One region of the Exiguobacterium sp. s128 genome, then DNA from elsewhere that is predicted to be linked to it. Evidence: riboswitches for the same ligand, from Rfam matches in the RefSeq annotation. Region 1 holds a riboswitch; each other region holds the start of a gene.
What was found. Region 1 has a riboswitch for S-adenosylmethionine ahead of mtnK (S-methyl-5-thioribose kinase). Riboswitches for the same ligand answer to the same signal wherever they lie in the genome.
Positions count from the first base shown of each region.

Region 2: another riboswitch for S-adenosylmethionine. It lies ahead of metK (methionine adenosyltransferase); the one in region 1 lies ahead of mtnK (S-methyl-5-thioribose kinase).
Region 3: another riboswitch for S-adenosylmethionine. It lies ahead of KNQ13_RS07275 (Na+/H+ antiporter NhaC family protein); the one in region 1 lies ahead of mtnK (S-methyl-5-thioribose kinase).
Region 4: another riboswitch for S-adenosylmethionine. It lies ahead of KNQ13_RS09905 (amino acid permease); the one in region 1 lies ahead of mtnK (S-methyl-5-thioribose kinase).

Region 1 covers NZ_JACSMT010000022.1:34,686-37,820, reverse strand. The annotation lists gene mtnA (S-methyl-5-thioribose-1-phosphate isomerase) at 1-130, opposite strand, end outside; gene mtnK (S-methyl-5-thioribose kinase) at 127-1,296, opposite strand; SAM riboswitch class I at 1,375-1,477, opposite strand; SAM riboswitch class I at 1,686-1,787, shown strand; gene KNQ13_RS09825 (2,3-diketo-5-methylthiopentyl-1-phosphate enolase) at 1,868-3,058, shown strand; gene KNQ13_RS09820 (2-hydroxy-3-keto-5-methylthiopentenyl-1-phosphate phosphatase) at 3,055-3,135, shown strand, end outside.
Region 2 covers NZ_JACSMT010000003.1:49,702-52,836, reverse strand. The annotation lists gene pckA (phosphoenolpyruvate carboxykinase (ATP)) at 1-1,229, opposite strand, end outside; SAM riboswitch class I at 1,462-1,588, shown strand; gene metK (methionine adenosyltransferase) at 1,716-2,924, shown strand; gene KNQ13_RS02120 (GNAT family N-acetyltransferase) at 3,063-3,135, shown strand, end outside.
Region 3 covers NZ_JACSMT010000013.1:63,765-66,899, forward strand. The annotation lists gene KNQ13_RS07270 (hypothetical protein) at 7-207, shown strand; gene KNQ13_RS07275 (Na+/H+ antiporter NhaC family protein) at 256-1,563, opposite strand; SAM riboswitch class I at 1,645-1,748, opposite strand; gene KNQ13_RS07280 (metal ABC transporter solute-binding protein, Zn/Mn family) at 1,817-2,782, opposite strand; partial or broken gene KNQ13_RS07285 (zinc ribbon domain-containing protein) at 3,019-3,135, opposite strand, start outside.
Region 4 covers NZ_JACSMT010000023.1:9,408-12,542, reverse strand. The annotation lists gene mmuM (homocysteine S-methyltransferase) at 1-591, opposite strand, end outside; gene KNQ13_RS09905 (amino acid permease) at 566-1,966, opposite strand; SAM riboswitch class I at 2,048-2,149, opposite strand; gene KNQ13_RS09900 (polysaccharide pyruvyl transferase family protein) at 2,257-3,135, opposite strand, start outside.

The DNA of each region.
Region 1 (3,135 bases):
GTTTAATGGCGTCAATCGCTTGCGCCAAGTCCTGGATCACTTCATACCGTTCTTCTTGCGGCAGACGGGTTTGGTCCAAAATCGTCACCGTCCCATTTTCATAGATGATGCTCTGAACGAATTGACTCATCGGCTGAGTTCCTCCGTTACGTCAAAGTTCCGCAGATCCGTAAACGTCTTGCATTCCGTCCGGCGTTTGATCAACGCAGCACCGAGGCGTAACGCATGGCGTTTCCGTTCGAGACGAACGGTCGGATCGGCAATCTGTTCCAAGTCCGCGACCAGTGCCAGTCCAATCGTCCGGCGGATCAATTCACATCCGGCAAATCCAAGCGCATCCTGTAAAATCGTACTGAGAACATCCTCGACGAGACCGTCCGCTGAACGGAACGGTTCCACCGCTTCCCGCTCCCACAACGCCTTGAACGTCGACGCAAACGTCAGCCAAAACGTATCGATGTCCTTGATCCGTTCCTCGCGCAACTGGTCATAGTTCGGATAAGCGGCAAAAAACAGATGCGCGATGAACTGACCAACATCAAACCCAAACGGTCCGTAAAACGCGAACTCGGGATCGATGACTTTCGTTTCATCGGCTGAAGCAAAAATACTTCCGGTATGTAAGTCGCCATGCAGCAAGGCATCACCTTTCGTGATGAAAAGTGCTTCGAGCTTCGCGACTTCCCGTTTCAGCTCCGCGTCGTTCCAGACCCGGTCGACTTCCGCTTCCAGTCCTGCTTCAATCGCATTCGTTTCCGCGTCATAAAACGGATCCGTGAAGATCAGTTTCTCCGTGATGTCGCACAGATCCGGATTGTAGTACTGACGGGCGATCTGTTTTTTCGCGACCGGGCCGAGGGCAAAATCCGACGTATAAAAGAGCGTCCGTGCCAAATACGAACCGATGTGTTCCGCGAGCAACGGATACTTCTCTCCCTCAAGCAATCCAGCCCGGACGATTGTCAGATGAGACAAGTCTTCCATCACCGTAAAGGCTTCTTCTTTGCTGGCATGATAAACACGCGGGACGAACGGAATCGCGACTTTCGCGAATTCTTTTAACGCTGACTGTTCGATCCATGCCCGCTCGAGCGACAGCGGCCAGCTTTCACCGACGACCTTCGCATACGGTAACGCTTGTTTTAAAATCAGGTGCTGGTCCCCCGCATGAATCCGAAAGACCAGGTTTAAATTGCCGTCCCCGATTTCTTCTGCCGTCACCGGTTCATTGCCGATCAGACCGAGTGTCCGAACCCGTTCGATGGCGTCCTGTACTGTAAATGCTTGATATCCCATTATGATTTCCCCCTTGATGATCACACGAAAAAACGCCCCTTTTCGTCAAAGAAAAGAGGCGCAGTAGAATACTCCGTCCTCTTATCTCTCAGACGAATGTCTGTTGGATGTAGCACCGTGCCGGATGGTCGGTTGCTGCGGCGTCTTCGGGCCAATTCCCTCTGCCAACTCACGATAAGAGTCATATGTAGTTGTCGTGTGATTTGATGTTGATTTGAATACTACGTGCGTTGCTGGTAGTCTGTCAATTCCAATTTTTAGTGAAACGGATTCAAAAACGGAATCGTCTATAGAAGAAGTATTTTCAAAAAAATAAATTTTCAAAAAATAGTTTGACAAGTCCGTCATCTCATGTAAAAATTGCAATTATATTTCACAATTTCATCCAATTCTTATCAAGAGCAGACGGAGGGACGAGCCCTACGATGTCGCAGCAACCGACCATTTGGCACGGTGCTAATTCTTGCAGCTAACACGCTGACAGATAAGAGTCCACGCGCAATTCTTCATGGTCTCTTGTCATTGACGAGGGACCATTTTTGTATTTTTTAACAAGGGAGAGACGACGATCATGGCGTACATTACCGCAACGTACCAACTCGGCGTGACCGATCAGTTACCAAAACGGGCAGAGCAAATCGCCCTCGGTCTGACGGTCGGCTCATGGACCGATTTGAATCATTTGGAACAACAACAGCTTGAATCCTTTAAAGGACAAGTCGTCCATACGGAAGAACACGACGGAAAAGGGTATGTCACAATCCGTTATCCGGAACACAACGTCTCACGAGACTTTTCGGCGATTTTGACGACCGTCTTCGGCAAGCTGTCGCTCGACGGTCAAATCAAACTGACGGATCTTCAGCTTCCCGCTACGTTCACACCGGATTTTCCCGGTGCTAAATTCGGCATCGAGGGCGTCCGTCAATTGATCCAAGTCCATGACCGCCCTCTGTTGATGAGCATATTTAAAGGCGTCATCGGACGGGACCTCGTTTTTTTACGGGAACAACTTGAAGCCCAGCTTGCCGGTGGGATTGATCTCGTCAAAGATGATGAAATCTTATACGACAATCCGTTGACACCGGCACTCGACCGGGCACGGATTGGACGAGAAGTTCTCCATGCACATTATGAACAGACCGGTAAACGGGCTCTTTATGCGATTACGTTGAGCGGTCCGGTCTTCCGCTTGAAAGAGCAGGCAAAACGTTTGATTGAAGCAGGTGCGACGGCCTTCCTGCTCAACACGTTTACATACGGACTCGATGTCCTGCGCGAGTTAGCTGCTGATCCGGACATTTCCGTTCCAATCTTTAATCACCCGGCCTTAAGCGGTGCCTTGATCGCAAGTCCTGATTACGGGATTTCCGCTCCCGTGTTACTCGGGACGTTACCGCGACTCGCTGGTGCCGACTTGACACTGTTCCCGTCGCCGTACGGGAACGTCGCCCTCGCCAAAGACTTGGCCCGCGGGATTGCGGTCGAAGCGACCCGAATCGGTAATACAAAAACGATTCTCCCGGTCCCGTCCGCCGGAATCCATCCCGGTCTCGTCGCCCAACTCGTTCATGATTTCGGCATCGATTCCGTCATCAATGCCGGAGGCGGCGTTCACGGTCATCCGCAAGGTGCCGCTGCCGGTGTCCTTGCATTCCGTCAGGCGCTCGACGCCGCACTGACCGGAGAATCGTTGACAAGTGCCGCAACGCGGCAGGAAGAATTACGGGTCGCCCTTGACGCTTGGGGGATCACGAAATGACGATCCGGATTTTATGTGACTTCGACGGCACGGTGACGGAACACGACAACATCATCGCGTTGATGAAAGAATTTGCT
Region 2 (3,135 bases), on a different contig from region 1:
TCAATCAGTTCACCCAGCATCGTCGCATATTTTTCCGGAATCAATGGTAAGAACGGAGAACCGAAGCACGTCGAGAATGTCGCTTCTGGTTCAGTGACACCACGTTCTGTCCCGGCGAGTTTAGACGTGTAACCCGATAAGAAATGATACATCGCCTGTTCCTTCGTCAACTTGCTGATTGGTGGTAAGACACCATACGCATCAGCCGTCAAGAACACAATCGTTTTCGGATGGCCAGCGCGTGACGGGATGGCGATATTATCGATTGAAGTAATCGGATAGGCAGCACGTGTATTTTCCGTCAATGACGTATCATCATAGTCTGGCGTCCGTTGTGCATCAAGAACGACATTTTCAAGCACCGTACCAAATCGGATCGCATCAAAGATTTGTGGTTCCTTTTCGCGCGAGAGATTAACGGTTTTGGCATAACAGCCGCCTTCGATATTGAACACACCATCATGCGACCAACCGTGTTCATCGTCACCGATCAATTGACGATTGTCGTCTGCCGACAGGGTGGTCTTACCAGTCCCGGATAGTCCGAAGAACAGAGCGACGTCACCTTCGTATCCGACGTTTGCTGAACAGTGCATCGATAAGACATCTTGTTGCGGTAACAGATAATTCATGACTGAGAAAATCGATTTTTTGATTTCTCCTGCGTACTCGGTACCACCGATCAAGACGATCCGGTGTTCGAACGACATCGCGATGAACGTCTCTGAGTTCGTACCATCGACTGCTGGATCAGCTTTGAAGTGTGGTGCATAGACGACCGTAAAGGGTTCAAAGGCCGCAACCGTAGGATATTCCCGTAAGAACAGTTGTTTTGCGAACAGATTATGCCAAGCATATTCTGTCACGACGCGTACTGGAAGGGTGAAATGCGTATCGGCACCAGCAGCAGCCTCTGTGTAGTAGAGCTGATCTGTTTCATTCATATGACGAAGAACTTTTTGTAACAGTTGCTCGAATTTGTCCGACTCCATCGGTTGGTTAACATGGCCCCAATCGATGTGTGTCTCGCATGACTGATCGCGGACGATGAACTTGTCTTTTGGCGAACGACCTGTAAATTTCCCCGTTTCTACAGATAAAGCACCATTCTCTGCAAGAACTCCTTCTTTGTTTCGAATCGCATGTTCGACTAGTTCGGCAACGGATAGTTGTTTGAACACATGCTCCTTCATGAGTAGTTCTTCGATATTCAGGACCGTCATCGGCATCCTGACCCCACCTTTCCCCTACGTTGGTTTTGGCTCCATCATTAGTATGACACATTTATTATATATGACATACTAATGATAGGGCAATCATTTTCCTGCGCTGATTTCTATTTATCTGGAAACGCTTTCAGCATTAACAGTTTAACACCTCTTCCGAAAATTTTCGACAAAAAATTAAAACGTTGCTTGACAGAGTGGACACAAGTTTATATCATGTAATTCGTAACGGATACTCTTATTCTGAGCAGGTGGAGGGAACAAGGCCCGAAGAAACCCGGCAACCGTCTTATGTTAATTTCATCATTAATGTAGGAAAAGGTGCTCTCCTGAAGCGAAGTAAACACTTCGAACGATAAGAGGGTAAAGGAAGAACGCACAACCTTTCCCTGACCATTTTTGGACATGGAAAGGTTTTTTTCATTTTACCGTCCCACTCAACTAGGGGAAATGAGTACACCGTCAAATTCTTTTTTGGGAGGGTCAAACATGACAAACCTTAATCGCCGGCTATTTACGTCGGAGTCAGTAACTGAAGGTCACCCGGATAAAATCTGTGACCAGATTTCGGATTCAATCTTAGATGCGATTCTTGCGGCAGATCCTAATGCACGTGTTGCTGCAGAAACGTCTGTCACGACAGGACTTGTCCTTGTGGCAGGAGAAATTACGACAACGACTTACGTGGATATCCCGAAAGTCGTACGCGAAACGATTCGTGAAATCGGCTATACACGTGCGAAGTACGGATTCGATGCAGACACATGTGCTGTATTGACTTCAATCGATGAGCAATCGGCAGACATCGCTCTTGGTGTAGACCAAGCGCTTGAAGCACGCGAAGGAAACATGTCAGATGAAGAAATCGATGCGATCGGAGCAGGAGACCAAGGTCTGATGTTCGGTTACGCAACGAAAGAAACACCTGAACTGATGCCACTTCCGATCTCACTTGCACACCGTCTCGCTCGTCGTCTTGCAGAAGTTCGTAAGACAGGACAACTCGATTACCTCCGCCCGGATGGTAAAACGCAAGTCACGGTTGAATACAACGAGAACAATGAACCTGTTCGCGTCGATACAATCGTCATCTCAACACAACATGCGGAAGAAGTGACGCTTGAGCAAATCCAAGCAGATCTGAAAGAACATGTCATCGCTCCAGTCATTCCGACGGAGTACATCGATGAAGACACGAAATTCTTCATCAACCCAACTGGTCGTTTCGTCATTGGCGGACCACAAGGCGATGCAGGTTTGACAGGTCGTAAAATCATCGTTGATACGTATGGCGGTTACGCACGCCACGGTGGTGGTGCTTTCTCTGGTAAAGATCCAACGAAAGTCGACCGTTCAGCTGCCTATGCAGCACGTTATGTTGCGAAAAACTTGGTTGCATCTGGTCTTGCAGACAAAGCAGAAGTTCAGCTTGCTTACGCAATCGGTGTGGCGCATCCGGTGTCAATCGCGGTTGACACATTCGGAACAGGAAAACTTCCTGAAGCGCAACTCGTCGAATTAATCGCAGAAAACTTTGATCTCCGTCCTGCAGGGATCATCAAGATGCTTGATCTCCGTCGTCCGATTTACCGTCAGACAGCAGCTTATGGCCACTTCGGTCGTACAGACATCGAATTGCCATGGGAGCAGACAGATAAAGCTGCTACTCTTGAAGAACAGGCAAAACGTTTCGTCTAATCCTTTGTTCAGAAATAACCTTTCACAGGTTGTTTCTGAACTTTTTTTGTTTCTCCGGAACTTTGCAGGGAAACGACTGAAATTTCTAGAAAAGGGTAAAAGAACATGAGTCTGTAAAAGGAAAAGGGGGATTTCGGTATGGAGATACGCGAAGCAGTTCCTGCTGATGCAGCACGCATTCATGATATTGCGCTCACGTCTTGGATGGATA
Region 3 (3,135 bases), on a different contig from region 1:
TAAATCATGGCACGATCCGTTAAAAACGTACCAAAAGGCGTTTGGGCGGGCATTGCGGCACTACTGGGTGCTCAAGCGACCTTCCTGTTCCTCGGTGCCCGCAAGACTGGGCGTAATCCGTGGGTCTGGGGTGGAGCAGGACTCGTTCAGTTCCCACTTCCAGCCATCGCGTATTTCATTCTAAACCGTCAAAATCAGAAAAAATAACTGAAAAACAAGTCCGGTCGCGTTGCAGGCGGCCGGACTTGTTTGTTTTTACGAAACGTTTTTCTTTTGCGTAGCAGATGTCTTACGACGCGGGAACCCGAAGACAATGGCAAGCGACCCGCAGATGAAAAGAAGGAACGGATAAAACAGATACGGAATCAGCTCTGGTGAAGCGGTTTTTGTCAGTTCAGCGGCAATCAGCAATTGGGCACCATAAGGGATGATCCCTTGAATGCCGCAAGAGAAGATGTCGAGAATACTGGCTGACTTCTTCCGGTCGATGTCATACGTATCCGCAATCTCGGCGGCGAGTGGACCGGCAACAAGGATCGAAATCGTATTGTTGGCTGTCGCAAGGTTCGTTGCACTGACGAGTGCGGCCATGCTGAACTCTGCTCCACGACGTTGCGTGATTTTTTGAGTCAGTGTTTCTTTCAGATAAGCAATCCCGCCATTAAACGTGATCAAGCTGACGAGACCACCCATCAGTAACGTCAAGATTGAAATTTCAGCCATTCCCATCAATCCTTCTGACATCGACAGGACAAATCCACTCAATCCAAAACTCCCATCGAGCATACCAATGATCCCGGTCAGTAAGGCTCCACCGAGTAAGACAAGGATGACATTGACACCAAACAAGGCGAGGATGATGACAGACAGATACGGAATCAATTTGTAAAACTCAAACGCTTTAGCCTCGACGACATCTCCGGCACCTGAGACGAATGCTAAGATGATGACGGTCAGAATCGCCGCGGGAAGGACGATCAGGAAGTTCGTCCGGAATTTATCACGCATGTTGGTTTTCTGCGTCCGGACTGCGGCGATCGTTGTATCGGAAATGAACGACAAGTTATCGCCGAACATCGCTCCACCGACAACAGCTGCCGCAGCAATCGCGACATTGACACCGGTTGCTTCATGAATACCGAGTGCAATCGGTGCGAGTGCCGCAATCGTACCGGTTGAAGTCCCCATTGCCATCGAGATGAAGGCGGCAATGATGAACAAACCGCTCATTAAGAGCGACGGTGGTAAAAACGTAAGCGCGGCATTGACCGTCGCATCAATCGCACCAATCGCATCAGCCGTTCCGGAAAATGCACCGGCAAGTAAGAAAATAAAGACCATGATCATGATGTCCGGATTCCCGGCACCCGTCGCAATCCGTTCAACGGTTTGATTGATACTACCTTTTGTTGTTACGGCGGCAAACACCAAGGCAATCAGAGCTGCAATCAAAATCGGGAACTTGTAAAAATCATCATAAAAGATACCGGCACCGATAAAGAGGACCAAAAAGACAAGTAATGGTAGAAGGGCCCACTTGTTTGGTGTAATCGTCTCGTTCATTGTCTATCACTCCTTTTCTGCATCTGCAAAAAAAAGACCCCTTCGCAAGAAAGAAGGAGGTCTTTACTGAAAAAGACGCTCTTCTTATCTCTCAAGCCGTAGCTTGCTGGATTTGGCACAGTACGAATCAATCGTCCGCTGCCGAAACATCATTGGGCCAGTCCCTCCGTCTCTCGCGATAAAAAGAAGTCATTTAATTGTCTGAAACACGTTTTCTACCGTAACGTATCTTTTAATGCATGTCAACAGTACTTCACTGCAGTGCTTTTTTTAGTGTCGTCACATTTTCATTCATCAAGTCAAAATAAGACGCATCCTGCTGTGCTTTCGTGACGGACTCCAAGTTGTGAATCGTAATCGCTTCAGCGCCAATTTCCTGCTGAATGACACGGGCGACTTTTGGTGAAACCGTCTCTTCAAAGGCAATATACTTCAAGTCATGTAACTCCGCTTCCTTGACGAGTGCCGCCAGTTGTTTTTGGGAAGGCTCGTCCGATGGAGAAATCCCGGCGATCGGTAATTGGGAGAACCCATACCGTTCAGCCAAGTAGCCATAAGCGGCGTGCGTGACGAGCAGTTCTTTTTTAGATCCGGCGTCAACGGCTTGCTGTAAGTTTTGGTCGAGCGTGTCGGCTTGTTTATTAAATGCCGCCAGATTTTTTTCGAACGTTGCTTTTTTATCCGGTACTTCTTTTGCGAGTGCGGTCGTGATCGACTCTGCCATCAATTTGGCATTGTTTGGATCGAGCCAGACGTGTGGATCATATTTTCCATGATCCTGCTCCTCTTCCGCATGTTCGTCATCATGTCCTTTTTCCTCGTGGTCATGAAGCGTTGCGCTTGCTTCGAGGAGATCGATGCCTTTACTCGTCTCGATGAAGCGAACATCATTTCCTTTAAGGCTCGCTTTGATTTTTTCCGAATACGGCTCAAGCGTGGTACCCGTTAAAAGGAACAGGTCGCCTTTGGCGATTGCCGTCAGTTGTTTAGAAGTCGGCTCATAGGAGTGGGGATCGGCACCAGGTGGGACGATCATTTCGACGTTGACGTCGGAACCACCGATTTCTTTGGCGATTGCCGCCGTTGCGAACGTTGACGTATACAGTTGCAGCCGATCGTCCGCAGCACCTTGATTGGAATCGGAGTCGGATGATCCGCAGGCAGTTAGGAACGTTGCACCGGTTAAGGCGATAGTTAAGGCAGGGATGAACTTTTTCATATGAATAAAACCTCCAGGAAGTATTAAAACGTAATTATTCCGATTTGAACCTTTTCACTATAACGAATCAAAAACGAAGCGTCAAGCTTGACACTCCCACGGCTAAAGCCGCAAGCTCCCCCTTCGGGATGAGTGGGATTCTGAAGTGCTTGTGCGAGCGCAGTCCATTTCTGTTTTGCTCAAGCCTTCAGATGAGGGTGTGCCATCACCCCTCCTGAGACAGACCCTAAAGGTTCTCAGGCTGATTGACTATTACCATCAACCACAGGTGCATATCTAATATTCATCGCACCGACTAAATCTCTGTGCTTTTTGAATCCACATGGACAAAAATAGGTTCGATCTTTCGCTTT
Region 4 (3,135 bases), on a different contig from region 1:
GTCACGCAGAGAAAAGGCAAGCCACGCCGATCGTTCCGGAAATTCTTCGAGCAGTCGAAACAGTACTTTTGCTTCCTGTAAGGACGGAATCGTCTCAAACGCCAACACGTCTGCCCCTGCTGCAATCAACGCTTCAAGCCGCGGACGGTGGAATGCTTCCAGTTGTGCATCGTCGACTCCGTAATGACCGACATACTCGGAACCGTCTGACAGATACGCACCGTAAGGACCGACCGATCCCGCAATCAGGGCGTGACTTGCCGCCTGTCCGGTTTCCGCACGCGCCTGTTGCGCCAGATAAACCGTTTGTTTCATCAGTTCAATCGCTTCGTCTTCTTTGATTCCCCGGCTGCTAAAACCGGCGACACTCGCTTGATAACTGGACGTGATGGCGCAATCTGCCCCAATTTTAAAATAATCCGTATGGACGCGGTGAATCTGCTCCGGTTCCTCAAGCAATACCCGAGCCGACCACAGCGGGTCCTCGAGATTGCTCCCGTGGCGCTCGAGTTCCGTCGCCAATGCGCCGTCCAATAAAAGATACGGCTTTTCCTTTAACAGTTGTTCAACTGGATTGTTGTTCTTTGACATCTTCTTCACTCCGTTTCCATGAGGTTTTCGTTAGATGATGCACGATGTAGCAGACGGCGATAAACGGCACCCCGAAATACAGAGCGACCCGTTGTGTCGGATCAAAGGCGATCCCGATCAGTGAAGCCAAACACATTAAAAATGACAGAATCGGGACAAATGGATACCAAGGTGTCCGGTAAACCAAATCGTTTACATCATGTCCCTCTTGCAGATAGCGCTTGCGAAACATGAACTGGGAAGCACTGATGCTCATCCAGACGACGACAACTGCCAGTCCGGAAATCGAAACGAGCGCAATGTAAACGGAACCCGGTGCATAGACACTGGACAATAAGGCGAGTAGACCTCCGAGCATACTGAAGAGAACGGCACGTGTCGGGACTCCGCTTGCATTTAATTTAGAAAAGAACGGCGTGATCATCCGTTGATCGGAAAGTGACCAAAGCATCCGTGAAGCGGCGTACAGACCCGAGTTCGCCGCTGACAAAATCGCCGTCAGGATGACGAAATTCATGATATCTGCAGCAAACGGCAGACCAATCCGTTCGAATACGGCAACGAATGGGCTTTCGAGCACTCCTTTTGAATCGTTGGGTAACAGAATCGCGAGAACGATAATCGTCCCGACAAAAAATAAGACAAGCCGGAAGACCGTTGTTCGAATGGCCAGCGGAACCGTCCGTTTCGGATCGACGGCCTCACCTGCTGCAATCCCGATCAACTCTGTTCCGGAATAGGCAAAGTTGACGGCGAGCATCGTCATCAGGATGGCGAATGCTCCGTTCGGGAATAATCCGCCATCCGTCAACGGGGCAAGAAGCGGCGCTTGCGATCCGTCCGCGAGTGGCAGAAATCCGACAATCGCTGCTGTCCCTAAGACGATGAATACTAAAATCGTTAATACTTTGACAGCCGAAAACCAAAATTCAACTTCTGCGAACAAACGAACCGTCAAGACATTGATGCCTAAAATCATGACGACGAACAAGGCACTGAACAGCCAGACCGGGACATCCGGAAACCACCGTTGCATCAATAAACCGGCTGCCGTAAATTCTGAACCGAGCGCCACCGTCCACGTCAGCCAGTAGAGCCAAGCGACGGTATAACCTGTTCCGGATCCAAGATACTTCGTCGCGTAGCTGTGAAAGGCACCCGTCTCCGGCATATGTACGGCCAGTTCTCCTAAGCAGAGCATGACTAGATACACGGCGAGTGCTCCGACCAAGTACGATAAAATCGTTCCGACCCGCCCTGCCTGCTCGAGCGTGTAACCTGTACTTAAAAATAATCCGGTCCCGATGACGCCGCCGAGTGACAACATGACGATATGCCGGGATTCCATTTTCCGGCGAAATGTTCCTTCTTTCATTACTCCTCCACACTCCTCTTTTTCTCATAAAATAAAAAAACGCACCCACATACATGGGTGCGTCGGTCGACAATAAAAAGAAGCTTATCGATCGGGTACGACACCCGCAGGAATTAGCACAGTATCTTTCGACCTGTTGCTGAGGCTTCAAAGGGCCAGTCCCTCCACCTCTCTGGATAAGAATGTAATTTTTCATAACAGTACCAACCCTGTTTTGAATTGTCAAAACAATTCAGAATTCATTACACAAAAAAACGCCTTACACCAAAATGGTATAAGACGTCCGTAGCTTATTTCTTCGCAAACAAATCAGCTGTCTTCAATGCCATCCGAACCGCTTTCCGGTTCAGTGTGCCTTGTTGATGCTTGATTTCTTTTGTCTGACTGTTCAACTTGCCTTGAAGCGATTTGATTTTCTTATCTTTTTCAGCCATTTTTGCTTTATCGCGTTTTTGAGCTGCGACGATTTTTTGTTCTTCTTCTGGGAAGTACGATTCAAAACGTGAAACGGCTTCTTCAATACTGATTCCTGTGATCGGTTTGACGACTGGAAGCAACTCTGCTTTTGCCATTTCACGATCAAACGGAACGTTCTCTGGGTAGTTCGTTTCTTTGTAGATGTGCTCTAAATCATTTGTGTTCAAGAATTCAACGAAATTATCAAAGTTACGCGCTTGGACACGTGTCGGGCTTTGGAAGTCAGCCGACTCAATTACATCTGACAAGCGTGTGCTGTCTGTGATGTCGTTTGCCCAGATGTGTGTCAATTGGTGATAATCCGTTAATTCGCGCATCCGTGCATCTTTTGGAATCAGGATACTTGGTGTTCCGGCAAGTGTTGCCGTGATGTTACCGTGAAGACGTGCTCCGAAGCTGAAGTCAGCTTCTTTCAAGAAGTCGATCCATGTCTGTGCGTTCAAGAAGAAGCGGACACGGTCGTTCATGTAAGTCGGATCCGACATTTTAACCGGATAGTTCGTTACAGATAAGTCAGCAATCGGATGTGTTCCTGTGTACGTCAAACGTAACTCTTTCATCCATTGTGGGATGAAGTAGTGGTTCGGGTACTCTTCCATTCCGCGTGTGATGAAGTTGAGGACGTTTTGTGGTGCAAGACGTGACGAGTTGACACCGATCATCGAATCTTTTGTGATGTTCGTCTCACGGAT